DNA from 4 places in the Extibacter sp. GGCC_0201 genome. Region 1 is predicted to be linked to each of the others. Evidence: predicted binding sites of a transcription regulator. Region 1 holds the regulator's gene; each other region holds the start of a gene.
What was found. Region 1 encodes Rex, which represses fermentation and respiration genes when NADH is low (regulators of the CRP and FNR family bind a similar motif). Its sites were predicted from a motif close to ATTGTTAANTANTTAACAAT; they were not measured.
Positions count from the first base shown of each region.

Region 2: the regulator Rex is predicted to act here: its motif matches at 1,690-1,709, upstream of HJV72_RS17695 (phosphoenolpyruvate carboxykinase (ATP)).
Region 3: the regulator Rex is predicted to act here: its motif matches at 1,938-1,957, upstream of adhE (bifunctional acetaldehyde-CoA/alcohol dehydrogenase).
Region 4: the regulator Rex is predicted to act here: its motif matches at 2,229-2,248, upstream of allE ((S)-ureidoglycine aminohydrolase).

Region 1 is NZ_JABFCH010000019.1:89-4,914, reverse strand. It holds gene alr (alanine racemase) at 1-477, opposite strand, end outside; gene HJV72_RS12860 (NAD(P)H-hydrate dehydratase) at 478-1,977, opposite strand; gene HJV72_RS12855 (redox-sensing transcriptional repressor Rex) at 2,100-2,750, opposite strand; gene HJV72_RS12850 (ABC-F family ATP-binding cassette domain-containing protein) at 2,905-4,824, shown strand.
Region 2 is NZ_JABFCH010000036.1:6,695-11,520, forward strand. It holds gene thrC (threonine synthase) at 1-1,215, shown strand, start outside; gene HJV72_RS17690 (hypothetical protein) at 1,230-1,574, shown strand; gene HJV72_RS17695 (phosphoenolpyruvate carboxykinase (ATP)) at 1,766-3,457, shown strand; RNA gene ssrS (6S RNA) at 3,549-3,730, shown strand; gene HJV72_RS17705 (SpoIID/LytB domain-containing protein) at 3,933-4,826, shown strand, end outside.
Region 3 is NZ_JABFCH010000020.1:21,426-26,251, forward strand. It holds gene HJV72_RS13420 (TetR/AcrR family transcriptional regulator) at 1-632, shown strand, start outside; gene HJV72_RS13425 (ornithine cyclodeaminase family protein) at 710-1,747, shown strand; gene adhE (bifunctional acetaldehyde-CoA/alcohol dehydrogenase) at 2,038-4,653, shown strand.
Region 4 is NZ_JABFCH010000001.1:92,425-97,250, forward strand. It holds gene HJV72_RS00435 (NCS1 family transporter) at 1-1,025, shown strand, start outside; gene HJV72_RS00440 (alpha/beta hydrolase) at 1,178-2,032, opposite strand; gene allE ((S)-ureidoglycine aminohydrolase) at 2,390-3,178, shown strand; gene allD (ureidoglycolate dehydrogenase) at 3,216-4,268, shown strand; gene fdrA (DUF1116 domain-containing protein) at 4,283-4,826, shown strand, end outside.

The sequences.
Region 1 (4,826 bases):
CAGGTTCGGCATCTTGCTTATACGCTCGATTATTTCCGCCGTCTCTTCTTCAATCATAAATCCAAGTCTTGACATCCCTGTATCCAGCTTAATATGAATATATGCCTGTTTTCCCATTTTGACCGCAAGTTCAGATACCTCACGGGCCATTTCTTCCGTATACAATGTCATGCGGATGTCGTGTTTTATCATTTCCTCCCGTTGATCCGGAAAGATGCAGCCCAGTACGAGCAATGGCTTTTCAATTCCTGCGCGGCGCAGTACTAAAGCTTCGTCAAGCGTCGCGACCGCGAATCCCCACATATACTCTTTCGGAGAGAGCATTTTTGCTATCTGCACCGCTCCGTGTCCATAGCCGTCCGTCTTCACGACACCGAGCATCTTAACCCCTTCTCTGACATTTCGTCTCATCATCTCTATATTATATTCCACCGCATCCAGGTCTATCCTGGCACACACTCTGTTATATGCTTTCATCTATCTGTCCTCCTGTTCTTTCATTGCCCGGCCGGCATACTCGATCAGATCAGATGCCATGACGCTGTAGCATCCTTTATCCAGACATGCAAGTTCCCCTGCCCGGCCGTGCAGATACGTTCCAAGCTCCGCTGCTTCTCTGAGTCCCAGCCCCTGTGACAGCAGGCCTGCTATCACACCTGCGAGCACATCGCCGGAGCCTGCCTTCGCCATGGATGCATTGCCTGACAGGTTCACGTACGGCTGCCTGCCCGCCGACATGGTGACTGTCCGTGCGTCTTTCAGCACGCAGGTGACGCTGTACTCTTCTGCAAAGTCCCGCAGAATCTGCATTCTCTGTGATCTGAGCTCCGGGATGTCCTTCCCTGTCATACGGGACATTTCTTTCATATGCGGCGTAAAGATAAAGTTCTCATGGCGCAGCCGGTCAAGATATTTCTTGTGGTCTGCAATCAGATTCAGCCCGTCTGCATCTATCACGCATGGCACTTCTACATTTTCCATCACTGTCCTGAGTATCTTCCTCGACTTGTCACTCGTCCCGATTCCAGAACCTACGCTCACTACATCTGCCCGGTTCAGCAGCTTGAGCAGTTCGACTTCATCGTAAAAGTCATATGTCTTGATAACCGCTTCCGGCAGAAGCGTCTGCAGTATGACGCGGTTATCCTCCGACGTATATATCTGTACCAGTCCGGCTCCCACTGTATAGGCCGCCTTGGCGTTCAGGAAAGCGGCCCCGGACATGCCCTTGCTCCCTGCGATGATCAGCACCTTCCCATATGTCCCCTTGTTGGAATCGGCCCTGCGCTTAGGAAGGAGGCGCTTGTAATCGCTTTCTTCATATGTAAAGGCCGTACCGCTCTCTTTTTTGACCTCTGATGCATCTATACCGATATCTGCAGTCACTACTTGCCCCGCGTATTCCTTTCCCGGATATAATTCAAGTCCAAGCTTCCTCTCCTGGAACGTCACTGTAGCGTCGGCCCTAAAAGCCGTCCCCATGACAGAGCCGTTGTCCGCACACACGCCGGACGGAATGTCTACCGCCAGCCGGTATCCCTCTGAGCGGTTCATGGCTTCAACAAGTTCCCTGTACCTCCCTTCGAGAGTACGGTTTAGTCCGACGCCAAACAATGCGTCCACGATGATGCTGTACCGGCCTTCTGCATAATCTGTGGCAATCTCAGTTCCCGTCTGCCGCAGACGCTTTATCTGTTCCTTCGTCTCCCGGGAACACTGTCCTTCGTCCCCTGCGAGGACAGCTGTGACCGTATGCCCTTTTTCCGTAAGCATCCTTGCGATAGCAAAGCCGTCTCCTCCGTTATTGCCGGTTCCGCATACGACACATGCCTCCGACAGGTCCAACCTGCTGTCTTCCATGTAGGCCACGCATGCCGCCGCGGCACGTTCCATCAGATCTGATGGAGGAATCTGAAGCTGCTCAATCGTATATTGATCTGCGCGCTTCATCTGGGATGCATTCAGCAGATATTTCATACCTCTCACCTCCTGTTATTTTGCCGGTCTTTTCTAGCCTGCGAAAAGTTCCGGTATATAAAAGAACGTGTAAAGACAAGCCTGTTCTGCACATGCCCATCATTACACGTTTTTATACTTCTTTATTTTTTATCGCTATGTTCTTCGTTATAACGGCCTATGTTATAGGAGAGCCTCATAAGACTCTCGATAAGGTGAACATTTTCGACGATAATATGGTCCGGCAGGTTCAGATCCGTATGTGCAAAATTCCAGATTGCCCTTACCCCATTATCTACCAGGAGATTCGCGACTTCAATCGCCTTGTCTTTCGGGATGGTCAATACGGCAATCTCGACATTGTTATTCTGGACAAAATCTTTCAGCTCATCCATCATACGAATCGGCACGCCTCTGATTGATACTCCGTTTAACCTGGGATTCACATCAAAGATTCCTTTTAAGATAAAGCCCCGTTTTTCGAATGCAGCGTAATTCGCAAGCGCCTGTCCCAGATTACCGGCTCCGATGATGACGATATTGTGATTTTCTTCCAGGCCGAGAATCTTGCCGATTTCTGTATATAGATACTTTACATTATAGCCATATCCCTGTTGTCCGAACCCGCCAAAATTGTTGAGGTCCTGACGAATCTGGGATGCTGTAACTTTCATTCTCTTGCTCAAATCATTGGATGATATTCTTTCAACTCCGTTTTCCAGCAGTTCCCCCAAATATCTGTAATATCTTGGCAGCCTCCGAATCACTGCCTGAGAGATTTCTCTTTCTTCCACTAGCCCACTCACCTTCCTGTTACGTTCTAAAAAATATTATATAGAATTGTCACTTCAAAGTCAAACTTTTAGTTGTATTTTGTCCTATTTTCGATATAATGAATGTTAGCAGAGCCTGCTTTTAAAGCAATGCAGGACGATGCAGGAGGACGTTATGATACTAGCATGCCATGGAATGAATAAAGCATTTGGAGAAGATGTCATCGTAAAAGACGCTTCTTTTCATATAGAGGACTATGAAAAAGCCGCCCTCGTGGGACCGAACGGCGCAGGGAAATCCACCATACTGAAGATGATAGTGGGGGAACTTCCGGCGGATTCCGGGGACGTCATCCTCACGAAAGGCAGGACGATCGGCTATCTCGCGCAGCATCAGGATATGTCGGGCGGCAGCACTATCTACGAAGAAGTAAAGACAGCCAAGGCGGACGTCATAGAGACGGAACGCCAGATACGCGCGATAGAGCTGGAATTGAAGCATCTCGAAGGAGATGCTTTAAAAGCGCGCCTGGATACATATAACCGTCTCACCGCCGTCTTCGAGCGCGCCAACGGCTATGCCTACGAAAGCGAGATAACCGGGGTCCTCAAAGGGCTTGGATTTGACGAGACGGATTTTGCAAAAAAGGTCGACACACTATCCGGAGGGCAGAAAACGAGGGTTTCTCTTGGCAAGCTCCTGCTGACGAAGCCCGACATCCTTCTTCTGGATGAGCCTACCAATCATCTTGACCTCAATTCCATCGCGTGGCTGGAAACATATCTTTTAAACTACCAGGGTGCGGTACTCATCGTCTCCCATGACCGGTATTTCCTGAACAGGGTCGTCACGAAGGTCCTTGAGATTGAACTGGGGACGTTGTCCGTCTTCCTTGGCAATTACAGCCAGTATGCCGAAAAGAAGAAGATGATTCGTGACGCGAAGCTGAAAGAGTACCTGAACCAGCAGCAGGAAATCAAGCACCAGGAGGCGGTCATCGAGAAGCTGCGCTCTTTCAACCGGGAAAAATCCATCAAACGGGCAGAAAGCAGGGAAAAGATGCTTGCCAAGATGCAGCCGGCGGAAAAGCCTCAGGAGGCCGTCACAGAGATACATCTTTCCCTCGAGCCTTCCTGCGTGAGCGGAAATGACGTGCTGAGCGTTGAGCATCTGAGCAAATCTTTCCCTCCCCAGCACCTTTTTTCCGACATAAGCTTTGATATCAAGCGCGGGGAGCATGTCGCTGTCATAGGTGATAATGGTACAGGCAAGACGACGCTGCTTAAGATACTTAACAACGTAATTGGCGCGGACAGCGGAACCTTTACGCTTGGAACGAATGTACAGATTGGCTATTATGACCAGGAGCACCATGTGCTTCATATGGAGAAGACCATTTTTGCTGAGATCTCCGACGATTATCCGAAACTCACCAATACGCAGATACGCAATATGCTGGCAGCATTCCTGTTCACAGGTGACGACGTGTTCAAGCTGATCGGCGACCTGAGCGGCGGTGAGAGGGGGCGCGTATCGCTTGCCAAGCTCATGCTCTCGGAAGCGAATTTCCTCATCCTTGACGAGCCGACCAACCATCTGGACATCACTTCCAAGGAAATCCTGGAAAAGGCTCTGAACGATTACACCGGCACTGTGCTGTATGTGTCACACGACCGTTACTTCATCAACGAGACTGCCACCAGGATTCTGGATCTGGTCAACCAGACTTTCGTCAACTATATAGGCAATTATGATTATTATCTGGAGAAGAAAGAGGAACTGACCGCGGTATATGCAAGAACCGGGCAGTCGGATGATCCATCGGCAGCACCGGAAGAGGTGTCCGAATCTAAACTGAGCTGGCAGGAGCAGAAAGAAGCCCAGGCAAAAGAGCGCAAACGCCAGAATGACCTCAAGAAGACCGAGGAACGCATCAGCAGTCTGGAAGGACGGGACGCCGAGATAGACACGCTCATGACACAAGAAGAGGTATACACCAATTCGGTACGCTGCCAGGAACTGGCAGCAGAAAAAGCTTCCATTCAGACAGAACTCGAAGAATTGTATATAAAATGGGAAGAATTGGCCGATTAATT
Region 2 (4,826 bases), on a different contig from region 1:
GCAAAAGTGGGTGATACGTATTATCTGGAACTGTTTCACGGCTCTACGATTGCATTCAAGGATATGGCCCTGTCCATACTTCCATACCTTATGACGACATCAGCAAAGAAGAATCATGTGGAGAATGAAATTGTTATACTGGCGGCTACGTCAGGTGATACAGGGAAAGCGGCTATGGCTGGCTTTGCGGATGTGGACGGTACGAGAATCATCGTGTTCTACCCAAAGAACGGCGTGAGCAAGGTCCAGGAGCTTCAGATGGTCACGCAGAAGGGAAATAATGTAGACGTGGTGGCGATACACGGGAACTTTGACCATGCCCAGAGCGGCGTGAAAGCGATGTTTGAAAATGCGGAGCTGGCAGATAAGCTGGCAGATAACGGATACCAGTTCTCATCGGCCAATTCCATCAACATCGGCCGGCTTGTCCCCCAGGTCGTATATTACGTCTATGCATATGCGAAGCTGTTCGGGGAAGAGGAACTGTCCGCGGGCGAGAAGATGAATGTAGTCGTTCCGACCGGCAATTTCGGCAACATACTGGCAGCGTATTATGCGAAGCAGATGGGCGTGCCGATTGGCAGGCTTATCTGCGCTTCAAATGAAAATAAGGTACTGTTCGACTTCTTCCGCACGGGAACGTACGACAGGAACAGGGCATTCGTGCTCACGACATCCCCGTCCATGGATATTCTGATTTCCAGCAACCTGGAGCGCCTCATCTACCTTGTAACCGGTGAGGATTCCGGTCAGACTTCCAGATTCATGGAAGAACTGAGGGACGGTGGAAGTTATGCGCTTACGGAAGAGATGAGGGATAGATTGAAAGATTTTGAGGCCGGATACGCGACAGAAGCACAGACGGCAGATCAGATCAGACGCATCTATGAATCCACCGGATATGTACTGGACACGCATACGGCCGTAGCCTCATATGTATGTGACGAGTACAGGAAGACGTCAGGAGATGGCAGCAAGTGCCTCGTGGTCTCAACGGCCAGCCCTTATAAGTTCGTTAAGAGCGTCATGACATCCATCGACAGCACGTATGAAGCAGAAGAGGATTTCCTCCTGCTGGACAAGCTGGAAGAAGTGTCAGGGGTGGAGATGCCCCGGGCAATTGCAGATATTCTCCATGCAGATGTGCTCCACAGGACGGAGTGTGACGCGGATAAGATGGAAGATACGGTAAAAGAGATATTAAATATACGATAATTGAGGTGTGACAGATGCTGAATGGAATATTTGGAATATTTGGACTTGGATGTGGACTATATTGTCTGTATGCGTACTTTATGATGAAGACGAAGAAGGAGATCAATACGACGATTCTGCTGCCGAAGGATGCGAGATACAAAAAATGCAAGGATGTGGATGCCTACTGCAGAGAGATGTCCCCTCCGCTCCTGACACTCGGGATTATCGTAACCGCATACGGCGGGCTGGACTTATACAATACTTACATGGGCGGCATAGGTGTTTTGTTCCTCATAATGTTCGCGCTCGTCTGGTTGGCGCTCATCTGGTTTTTTGTGGCCGTGCGCAAGTGCAATAAGAAATATTTTGGAGTGTAGAAAGAGAAAATGCAGGATTAGAAATCGAATCCTGCATTTTTTGTAATTATTCATACAATACATACAACAATTATGAGATAAATGAATGATAAAAAACATAAACTTTCGTGAAAACATTGTTAAAGTCTTGACTTTTCTTCTGAAAAATGAGATAATGAATCAAATTTGGAATTTTAAGGAGGAAAAGAGACATGGCAACAAAAGCATATTATCCGATTAGTGAAATTGGTGCCGGGAAAACTGGTTTTTCCAAAACCCGCTCTATCATTGAAGCAGCATTTTATGGAAATAATGTTGTTCCGGTTAACACATTAAAAGAGGCATACAACCTGGCTAAGAACTCACCGGGAACGATTGTTACAGATATGCCCGTATATAGGGGAGAAGAATTTGGTCTTGACAGCGATGCCAGAGTATTGTTATTCAACGACGGCGCAGTGACAGGCCGCTATGCAGGCGCACGACGCATCAAAGGAGAACCAGGAGTAGATGCAGCCAAGCTTGACAAGGTGACGATGGATGCGGTATATGAATCACGCTGGAAGACGATGTACCATGCAACCGTATATGTTGGTCTTGATACAGAATTCATGGTGAAGGCACATCTTCTTATTCCAGAGGGAGAAGAGAACATCATGTACAACTGGATGCTGAACTTCCAGTATATGGCTGACGAATATGTCAAGATGTACAAGAATTCCAAACCGGTAGGCGACGGCAAAGAGCCAGATATCTATATTTTCTCCGACCCGCAGTGGTTTCCACAGGACCGCCCGGATGTTGATTACAGCTGCCTGAGCGATCCTCTTACGCTCTGCTATTTTGATACTGCTGAGAACTGTGCATGTATCCTCGGTATGAGATACTTCGGCGAGCACAAGAAAGGCACGCTTACGATGGCATGGGCGATTGCCAACAGAAATGGCTATGCTTCCTGCCATGGCGGACAGAAAGAGTATACGCTTCCTGACGGTTCCAAATATGTTGCATCTGTATTCGGACTTTCCGGATCAGGCAAGTCTACGCTCACACATGCAAAACACGACGGCAAGTATCCGATTACGGTTCTCCATGACGACGCGTTCATCATCAATACAGACACTTGTGCTTCCGTAGCGTTAGAGCCGACATACTTTGACAAGACGGCGGACTACCCAACGGGCTGCGATGACAACAAGTACTTATTATCTGCCCAGAACTGTTCCGCGACGCTGGATGAGGACGGGAAGATTCAGTTAGTGACGGAAGATATCAGAAACGGCAATGGACGTGCCATCAAGTCTAAATTATGGTCACCAAACCGTGTGGATAAGATAGATGCACCTGTAAATGCTATCTTCTGGATTATGAAAGACCCGACGATTCCGCCGGTAGTCAAGCTGAAAGGTTCCGCGCTTGCATCTGTCATGGGAGCGACGCTTGCGACAAAGACATCTACCGCAGAACGTGTTGCCGCAGGAACGGATCTGAATGCGCTCCGTATCGTTCCTTACGCTAACCCATTCAGAACATATCCTCTTGTCAATGACTACGAGAAGTTCAAAAAGCTTGTAGAAGAGAAGGACGTAGACTGCTATATCGTCAACACCGGCGATTTTATGGGCAAGAAGGTTCAGCCGAAAGATACGCTCGGCATCCTGGAAGCAATCGTGGAGAGAAAAGCTGACTTCAAGCAGTGGGGACCATTTGAAGATATCGAAATCATGGAGTGGGAAGGATTTGTTCCTAACCTGGATGACGCAGACTATAAAGCGCAGCTCAAGAATGCAATGATGAACCGTGTCAACGCAGTAGAGAAGTTCGCTACCGCAAAAGACGGTTATGATAAGCTGCCGGATGAGGCGCTCGCTGCACTCAACAAACTGGTAGAAGAATTAGCATAATCAGCTTAATAAAGCTGTAAAAATGTGCCAGCTGTCACAGCCGGCACATTTTTGTTGAAAAACGAGAGATAATAGAGTATAATGATTTTAGGAAAACCTGGGATGCACGACAACTCCTGTTATTTTGAACCTACAAAACTTTAAACGGGACTCTTATATCTCTGTAATATGTCAGGCCCCCGATTTCGCAGGGGAAGGCAGAAAAGCAGATGCGGACACCCACCTGGCTGCGGCTAGGAGTCAAAATACAGGAACCGGCATTTTGGGGATCTTACTAAAGATAAAGGGCAGTCGTATATCATACGGCTGTCTTTTTATAATATCATAGGAAACTTCGTTCCCTATGATACAAAAACCCTCCGGGAGGATGCGCACTCGGTTTCATATTTCAGAAGATGATTTTTATGGCATTCCGGTCTATTTTATGGATGCTGACATAAATATAGAAAAAACCGGTGGACAAGAGGTACATAGTGTGAGACGAAGAAAAAAAGAAAAATATCTATATTATGGGATGGCGATTCTCGTCACCCTGTTTATCATAGTCGGCCTTGTGTCGGCACTTAAGGGCACGGGCAGGATAAAAGGACTGGGCAGGACGGGAACAGAAAAAGGGACCGGCGAAGCAGAAGGCGGACCGGAGGAAAAGAACACAGCTATAGACAACCCGGATATCCGTGTCCTCATCATGGACAACGGATACAGCAACATCGTACATCCAAGTGTCACCATATCGTCCGAAAAAGGGCTGACGCTCACATGCGGGGAAGAAAAAGAAGACTGGGACAAATCAGACAGCCTGACGATAGCACCGGATGATGCCAGGTTCGGGAAGGGGAATATCCGGATACAGGCAAAAGAAGGGAAAGTCACGCTGTCCAGTATCAAGAGAGGATATGGGACGCCTTCCTACAGCGGAATCATAGAACTTCGGACTACGGCGGAAGGTATCGTCATCATCAATGAACTGCCTGTGGAGACATATCTGTGCGGGGTCGTGCCGAGCGAGATGCCGGCTTCCTATGAGCTGGAAGCGCTGAAGGTCCAGGCGGTCTGCGCAAGGAGCTATGCATACCGTCAGATGGCGGACTATGGTTATCCGGAATACGAGGCGCACGTGAATGACAGTACGGACTATCAGGTGTACGGCAATTCCGAGGAACAGGAATCCACGTCCAGGGCCGTCGCTGAGACGGCAGGGCAGGCCGTCCGGTATCAGGGCGAGGTCGTGACTACATACTACTATTCCACCTCCTGTGGGAGGACGACGTCTATGGAAGCCTGGGGAACCGCACCAAGCGACAGCAACGGCTATCTGCAGAGCGTGGACGTGTCTGACGGGGAGACAGATTATGAAAAGGATCTTCCA
Region 3 (4,826 bases), on a different contig from region 1:
CCAGAGAACAGTTTATTAAGGCTACATATGAGGTTCTTTCGAAGGAAGGGATCCAGGCATTGAGCATCCGGCGTCTGGGAAAGATGATGGACTGCAATCCTGCCAACATCTATCGGTATTTTACGGGGCTTGACGAGCTTGTGCTGTATGCGTCACTTCAGTTCTTAAGCGGATACCTCAGGGAAGTTGCAGGGTGCTTTGACCGGATAGAAGACAGCCTGAAGCTGCATTTTGCGGTGTGGAGGTGCTTTGCCGAATCTTCCTTTGAAAAGCCTGAGATATTTGACAATCTGTTTTTTGGTAAATACAGCGGCAGGCTGGATCAGATAATGAGGGAATATTATGAGATATTCCCAGAAGAGATAGGCATGATTGAAAAGGGGAAGGAGGCTATATTTGTTAATGGTGATTTCAGCCACCGGGATTACCTGATGATTGAGAACTGCGTCAGGGATCATAGGTTGAGTGCCGAAGACGCCAGGCTGTTGAACAGCGCGAGCATCCATCTGTATAAAGGTTATCTGAAGGATTTGCTGGACGCCAGACAGCAGGGGCAGGAACCAGATGCCGCAGGAAAGGCTGAGGAGTTTATGAAATGTCTGGAAGAGATTGTTTTCCGGTTTGTAAAGTAATCATTCTGCCCAAAATTAATCGCGATTAATAATTGGTATGACACTGTTCACTGAAAACTTGTAAAGGAGGAACTACTATGAACCTGGATGAAATGCTGAAGAAGGAAAAGGACAAAATCGAATCGAAAATCAAGATAGGAAGCGAGATTCTCTATCTGACGAAGGACCAGTGCATCGAGGCAGGCCCGGATGTGAAGCAGACGCTCGAAATTATAGAAAAGACGCTGGATGCCCACGGCAGGAAAGAGTATGAGATGCCGGCAAAGATTGGAATCCACCCGTATGATGACGTGTTCTATCATGCAATGCCTGCCTATGTACCGGGACAGATGGCGTGTGGAGAGAAATGGATAGAGTGTTATCCTAGGAATCCGAAAGAATATGGGCTCCCACAGACATCAGGGCTTATGATTCTCAATGAAATACTGACAGGGTTCCCGATGGTCATCATGGACGGGGCATGGCTCACAGCGATGCGTACTCCGGCAGTTACTTCGATTGCTGCTGCGGCACTCCACCCCGATGCTGAGACGTTCGGCATGTTCGGGTGTGGCGTTCAGGGAATCGGACATGTGAGATATATCGTCCATAAGCTGAAAAACTTGAAAAAAATATATGTCTATGACGTGAGACGAGAGACTATGGAGCGGCTCGTAGAACAGGTAAAGGATGAAGTAGACGGAATCGAGCTGATCATGGCAGCATCACCCAAGGATGTGGCAGAAAACTGTGATGTCATGAGTTCTGCGACTATCATCACAAGAGAGAATATGGCCGTCGTGAAGAAGGAGTGGGTACATGCAGGACAGACAATCCTGCCGTGTGACCTGAATACGTTCTGGGAGGCGGATATCCAGAGGAATGCCGACAAGTATATCGTTGACAGCCGGGATGAGCATGTGCTGTTTGACAGCATGGGATATTTTCCGGACGGGCTGCCTGAGATATATGCGGAGACAGGAGAGATTGTGGCTGGTATCAAAGAAGGCAGAGAACGGAAGGATGAACTGATCGTATGCTCTAACATAGGCATGTCTGTCTGTGACGTGGCCATGGCGAAGTATATCTTTGACTCAGCACTGGAGAGGAACCTGGGCACGGTATTGAAGCTGTAGAAACAGTTAACTGTCCTGCCGCAATAGTCAAGATTACAATGTAATATACGTATGGTACGGAGAACCGGGTGGATGGCTTAGCCGGGCTTATATGCCCACACTCGGTTCTTCTGTCGCGACCGGCGCTGGCACGACATACTTTCACTTGTGGTCGTGCAGCTTTTTTTTGGCCGACGGGGTTACAAAAAATATTGTTAAAAAAATATCAAAAAAGTATTGACAAATATTTAACGAGGTACTATACTAAGCCCTGAAGAAAGATAAACACTATTACGGGAGGAACATAAAAAATGGCGAAGAAAAAGGAAGCAATACCAGCAGTTGTCGACAGCGTAGAGACTCTCGAAGCTAAAATGAAAGCGATGAGAGATGCTCAGAAAGTATTTGCTACATACACACAAGAACAGGTTGATAAGATATTCTATGAGGCAGCACTTGCGGCCAACAAGATGCGAATTCCGCTGGCCAAGCAGGCAGTCGAAGAGACAGGGCGCGGTATCGTGGAGGATAAGGTCATCAAGAACCATTATGCTGCAGAGTATATCTATAATGCATATAAGAACACGAAGACATGCGGGGTAATCGAAGAAGATGCCGCTTTTGGAATCAAGAAGATTGCAGAACCGATTGGCCTTGTAGCAGCGGTCATCCCGACGACGAACCCTACGTCTACGGCGATATTTAAGACGCTTATCTGCCTGAAGACGAGAAATGCAATCATCATCAGCCCTCATCCATCTGCCAAGTCTTGTACAATTGCGGCGGCCAAGGTCGTGCTGGACGCGGCAGTAAAGGCAGGTGCTCCGGAAGGTATTATCGGCTGGATTGATGTTCCGTCTCTTGAACTTACGAATATGGTTATGAAAGATGCAGATATTACGCTTGCTACAGGGGGCCCGGGCATGGTAAAGGCGGCCTACTCTTCCGGAAAACCGGCGCTTGGCGTGGGTGCCGGCAATACTCCTGTTATAATAGATGACACGGCGGATATCAAGATGGCAGTAAGTTCTATTATCCATTCCAAGACATTTGACAATGGTATGATATGTGCTTCGGAACAGACCGTTACGGTTCTTGACAGCATATATGATGAGGTGAAGAAAGAGTTCGCCTATAGAGGGTGCTATTTCCTGAAGAAGGGCGAGGAGCTCGACAAGGTGCGTAAGACGATTATTATAAACGGCGCCCTCAACAACAAGATTCCCGGAAAGTCTGCCTATGAGATTGCTAAGCTCGCCGGTGTTGAAGTTCCGGAGGATACGAAGATTCTGATAGGCGAAGTCGAATCTGTGGATATCTCAGAAGAATTTGCCCATGAAAAGCTCTCACCGGTACTGGGAATGTACAGGGCGAAGACATATGATGAAGCGCTTGCAAAGGCAGAGCAGCTCGTAGCTGACGGCGGATACGGACATACGGCATCCCTGTACGTACATCCGGCGGAGCAGGAAAAGATTGCAAAACACGCGGCAGCTATGAAGACATGCCGAATACTTATCAACACACCTTCATCCCATGGCGGAATCGGTGACTTATATAACTTCAAGCTTGCTCCGTCTCTGACTCTTGGATGCGGTTCCTGGGGAGGCAACTCCGTATCAGAAAACGTTGGAGTAAAGCATTTGATTAACATCAAGACGGTTGCTGAGAGGAGAGAAAACATGCTTTGGTTTAGAACGCCTGAGAAGGTATACTTTAAGAAAGGCTGCATGCCTGTAGCACTTGATGAACTTGGAACAGTTATGAAGAAGAAAAAAGCATTTATCGTAACGGATTCCTTCTTATATAAGAACGGCTATGTTGCCCCGATTGAAGAGAAGTTAGACGAGATGGGCATCCAGCATACATGCTTCTATGAAGTGGCGCCAGACCCGACGCTGCAGTGTGCACAGAAGGGTACCGATCAGATGAAGCAGTTTGAGCCTGACACGATTATCGCTCTTGGCGGAGGTTCTGCCATGGACGCAGCCAAGATCATGTGGGTGATGTACGAGCATCCGGAAGCTGACTTTGAAGACATGGCAATGGACTTCATGGATATACGCAAGAGGGTGTACACTTTCCCGAAAATGGGTGAAAAGGCATACTTTGTGGCGATTCCGACCTCTTCAGGAACAGGTTCCGAGGTGACGCCGTTTGCAATCATCACAGATGCAGACACAGGCGTCAAATGGCCGATAGCTGATTACGAGCTGCTTCCGAATATGGCTATCGTCGATGTAGACAATATGATGACACAGCCAAAAGGACTTACAAGCGCTTCTGGCATCGATGTCATGACTCATGCGATAGAAGCATATGTATCAATCATGGCTACAGACTATACAGACGGGCTTGCGATGAAAGCAGTGAAGAATGTATTTGAGTATCTGCCTTCTGCATACGAAAATGGGGCAAATGATCCGAAAGCGCGTGAGATGATGGCTAACGCCTCCTGTATGGCAGGCATGGCATTCGCCAATGCGTTCCTCGGGCTCAACCACTCCATGGCACACAAACTGGGCGCGTTCCATCATCTGCCGCACGGTGTAGCCAATGCAGTCGTCCTCACAGAGGTTATCAGATATAATGCGGCAGAAGTGCCGACTAAGATGGGGACATTCTCACAGTATGAGTATCCACATGCGCTTGCAAGATACGCAGAACTGGGACGCTTCGCAGGTTGCCAGGGCAAGGATGATCAGGAAGTGCTCGACAGCTTCATAGCTAAGCTGGAAGATCTGAAAGAAAAGATAGGTATCAAAAAGACGATCAAAGATTACGGCATCGACGAGAAATACTTCTTAGATACGTTGGATGACATGGTAGAGCAGGCCTTCAACGACCAGTGCACAGGAGCTAACCCGAGATATCCGCTCATGAAAGAAATCAAAGAAATATACCTGAAATGCTTCTACGGTAAATAATATAATTTGTAATTAGGGACGTAACCTTTTTGAATTTTGTTACGTCCCTAATTGCATTTTGTGGTGTACCTATATGAAGACAACCGTGTACCTTTAGAGAATGGTTAAAATATTAACAATAAAATATAGTGAAAATAAAAAGTTAAAAATATATCAAATTCTCTTTCCAAATG
Region 4 (4,826 bases), on a different contig from region 1:
GCGTGCCTGCGATTATCTGGTTCGGATTCCAGAGCTGGGTAGGAGCCGGTGCCATCAACAGCTGTTTCAAGATCTTGTTCGGATTTGACAATCTGCCGGTCGTCTATGCATTGTTTACGCTCCTGCAGGTAGCGCTCGCAATCAAAGGTTTTGAGGGTATCAAATGGCTTGAGAACATATCCTGTGTCTTTATCATTGCAATCCTGGCTTACATGCTGTACGTGGTGAAGACGCAGTTTGCCACAGAGATCGATGACGTGTTCTCAGGAATAAAGGGAACGTGGGGCATGCCGTTCTGGGCAGCGACCACATCCTTCCTTGGCATCTATTCGACCATGATTATCAACGCATCAGACTATTCACGTAACCTGAAGGAAAATGTAAAGTCTGTCCGCACCGCAAGCATATACACGGTGGCTATCCTGCCGGTAACGCTGTTCATGGGGCTCATAGGGCTGCTTGTTACGGCAGCGACAGGAAACAGCGATCCGGTCGTCGTGTTCTCTACGACGATGGGCAGCAAGTTCCTTACGATCGTGACGCTACTGTTCATCGCATTTGCCCAGGTGACGACGAACGTACTGAACAATATCGTGCCGCCGTCTTACGTATTGATGGAATCCTTCCACATGAAATGGTCGCACGCCACAGTCGTCGTCGGTATCCTCTCTGCGTGCTGCATGCCATGGAAGCTGGTTACCGATCAGTCGGCGGCAGGGCTTAGCCTGTTTACCCAGTTCTACTCCGCGTTCCTCGGACCAATCTTCGCGGTCATGGCGGTAGACTACTATATCCTCCGCAAGAAGAAGCTGGATATCAACAACATGTATGACAAGCAGGGCATATACAAAGGCGTCAACTGGGCGGCCATCATCGCGATAGTCGTGGGCTCCCTCTGCTCCCTGCTCATCGTGGAACTGTCATGGTACATAAGCCTCATACCGACAGGGCTTGTCTACTACTTCCTGATGAAGACGATGAAGAGCTCGGCACCATTCCGCAAAGGGACAATATTCGGGGAATAAGTTAAGAATTTAATGGCAGCGTACGGAGAAGGGAACGGATGTATATGGTCGTGTCAAAGCGCTCCGTTCGCCGGGTATCCGTAGCTGCAAGAAGAGCCGGAAGCAGGCGCGAGGATGTTATGTGAGATAACACCCTCGCGCCTGCTTCCGCTTTACATCCTTCTGGCTTCGTCGAGGAACTTCAGCGTCTCTTCGAGAAGGCTTCCCGTAAACGGGTCCTCCTCGACCCGGTCGAAATCGTGGGTGCTGCCTGCTGCGATAAACTGTTTTGCGGCATAGCGGCCTGTTAGCGCCAGGAATTCTTCGTACGGTACATCCGGATCGTTCGTGCTGTGTGCACAGAACAGCGGACATGGCAGAGAGGTGCATGTACGCAGGGTATAGTCCAGATAGAAGTATTTCTCGCGCCCTTCGTACAGCAGCGACCGCCACCGCCCGGTCTGCCTTGCATAGACATAGATGCTGTAATGTGTGTCCAGACTTCCAGAAGACCGAAGCTCTGTACCGGCGCTGTCCAGACAGGAGGCTTCCACCGGAGGGAGAGAGCAATAGAAGCTGCTCGGGGTCTCGAACCAGCCGTCGCAGAGAAAGCCGTATCCGTAGTAGGAAAGGATACCCTTCGGGGCGGTGGGGAGGTCACCCTGAGCGGCGGCCAGAAGACAGAGATATGCGCCAGCGGAACGCCCCCAGAGGAAGAAAGGAAGCTCACAGCCACAGTACATATCAGAGTATTCCACATAGTGTGAGATGGAAGAAGAGACGTCATCCAGTATCGTATTCAGCTTTGCCGCCGGCGCAAGGGGATAGTCATATGAGATGATGATATATCCTGCGCCTGTCAGCGTGTCGATATGGAGCCTGGGAAGGTCATCCCTTTCCCCGTACAGAAGGCCGCCTCCGTGGAAATACAGGATACAGGCTCTGGGTGCGGCACCGCTGTCTGCATATATGGTGGCATGTTTCTGGTATAATGTATTGCTTATTTCTATAACTTTCTTCTCTAGCATATTGTAAGTCTCCTTTCAATCCCCATTTTAGCGGGCCATATGGATAAAGCATATAGATAACATAAATAACGTGCAGCGAGGTGCATATATTTTTGTCTGCTGCGGATAAATATCTACAAAATGATATCCTGGTAAAAAAGGCATGCCGGCAGTCGCTGCAATAAAGATATTATAACATAAAACCGATATGGGCAGACATGTGAAAAAAATGACAATGGGGTATAAAGTTGATAAAAATTCTGTTCGGTTTTCTCAATAATAATCATTGAAAAATCGTATGGCAGTTGTCATAATTATGGTATAAAAACTGGTTGACCACTAGAGTAAATTATAAGTAAAGAAAGAGAGGAATTAAAAATGAGTTATTTAAACGATCAGGTAGGGTACCGCGAGGAGCTTTTGATGACACGTTCCGTAATCAAGAAAGAGAATTATGTGCTTCTCGAGCCAGACGGACTTGTGAAGAACAGCATTCCGGGCTACGAGAACTGTGACGTGACAATCCTTGGCTCGCCGGCGATGGGAGCGTCTTTTGCCGATTATCTCGTAACGGCAAGGGAAGGCGGCAAGAACAGCGGAATCGGCGGAGAAGGGCTGGAGACATTCCTGTATGTGATATCAGGCGAAGTTACGGTTAAAAATGCGGATAAAGAAGAAGTGCTCACAGAAGGCGGATATATCTTCTCACCGGAAAGCAACGTAGTATCTTTTGAGAACAAGGGCAAAGAAGAGGCTAAGCTTTTTGTATACAAACGCAGATACGAAAGAGTGGAAGGCTACAGTGCATACACGGTTGTAGGCAATGCGAACGATCTGCCATGGATTGAATATGAGGGGATGGAGAACTGCCATATCAAAGATTTCCTTCCGGCTGCAGGCGACTTTGGATTTGATATGAACATGCACATCCTCAAATTTAAGCTTGGCGCGTCACATGGCTATATCGAGACGCATGTACAGGAGCACGGAATGTATTTCCTGCAGGGCAAGGGCATGTATCGTGTAGATGACGAATGGGTCCCGGTCAAAGCAGGCGACTATATGTTCCTGGATGCGTACTGCCCACAGGCTTGTTACGCAGTAGGCCGCGAGGAAGACTTCGCTTACATCTACTCCAAAGACTGTAACAGAGACGTGGTATTATAAACCGGGGAAAGAAAAATAGCAAAGAGGAGCAGAAAATATGAAACTATCTCGGGATGAATTAAAAAACCTGATGAAAAATAAGCTGATAAAAGCGGGCTTAAGTGAAGAACATGCCGATATGACGGCGGAGATACTCACGTGGTCGGATGAAAGGGGATACCATTCCCATGGCGCTGTCCGGGTGGAGTATTACAGCGAGCGAATCGCCAAAGGCGGTATTACGACAGACCCCGCGTTTGAATGGAAAGAGACGGGACCGTGCTCTGCGATATATGAAGGGGATAACGGCTGTGGCTATGTGGCTTCCACCCTTGCGATGGAAAAGACGATAGAGATGGCTAAAAAGTCAGGCATCGCCGTGACAGGTATCCGCAACATATCACACAGCGGTTCCATCGGATATTATACGGAGATGGCTGCAAAGCAAGATCTTGTGGCAATCGCGTTCTGCCAGTCTGACCCGATGGCAGTGCCGTTTGGAGGAACGGAGCCTTACTATGGCACGAACCCTATCTCGTTCGCGGCGCCTACGGCTGACGACAGGACGGTCGTATTCGATATGGCGACGACGGTCCAGGCGTGGGGCAAGATTTTGGATAAGCGTTCCAGACATGAGGCGATACCGGATTCCTGGGCGGTGGATGAAAAAGGGCAGCCTGTGACAGATTCAAGACTTGTCAACGCGCTGCTTCCGATTGCCGGCGCAAAAGGATACGGGCTTATGATGATGGTAGACGTATTTGCAGGAGTATTGCTCGGCGTTCCGTTCGGTAAACATGTAAGTTCCATGTACCATGACCTTTCCAAGGGAAGAGATCTGGGACAGATGTTCATCGTCATGGATCCGTCAAGGTTCGTCGGTCTGGATGCGTTTAAGAAGTCTATGTCCCAGGTGCTCGATGAGCTGGGAGAGATGCCCGCGGCCGAAGGGTACGGAAAGGTATACTATCCGGGAGAACGTGCGGTCATGCGACGTGATAAGGCATATGAAACAGGCGGCGTGGAGATTGTAGATGAGATCTATAACTATCTCGTAAGTGAGGATGTACATTACGACAGATACGACCACAAAAACAGATTTGCCGAATAGGGGAAGGAGAACGTATGTTAAAGACAATTGTGAAGAAGGGAAGCTATCATGATTCCGTTGTTCTCATGCTTTTGACGAACCAGATTTCAACAATCAAAGGTGTGAAGAAGGTATCGATCATGATGGCGACACCCGCCAATAAAGATATATACAGACAGAGCGGACTGAGTACGGAAGAACTGGAGAGCGCGTCGGCAAATGACATGGTTGTCGTTGCGGATGTGGATGATGAGAGCCTTCTGGATACGATTATGCAGGAGACGGAAGCATTTTTCAAAAAGCAGTCTACCAAGGAAGGCGACAAAAAAGGAGCCGAGTCGGTAAAGTCCTGGGATAAGGCGCTTGAGAAGCTGCCGGAAGCAAACCTTGCAGTCATCTCTATCCCGGGAGCGTATGCGGCACTGGAAGCGGACCGTGCGCTGGACGAGGGTATGAATGTGTTCATGTTCAGCGATAATGTGACGCTGGAAGACGAGATCAAGCTGAAGAATAAAGCACATGACAAAGGGCTGGCAGTTATGGGTCCGGACTGTGGTACTGGAATCATCCAGGGCGTGC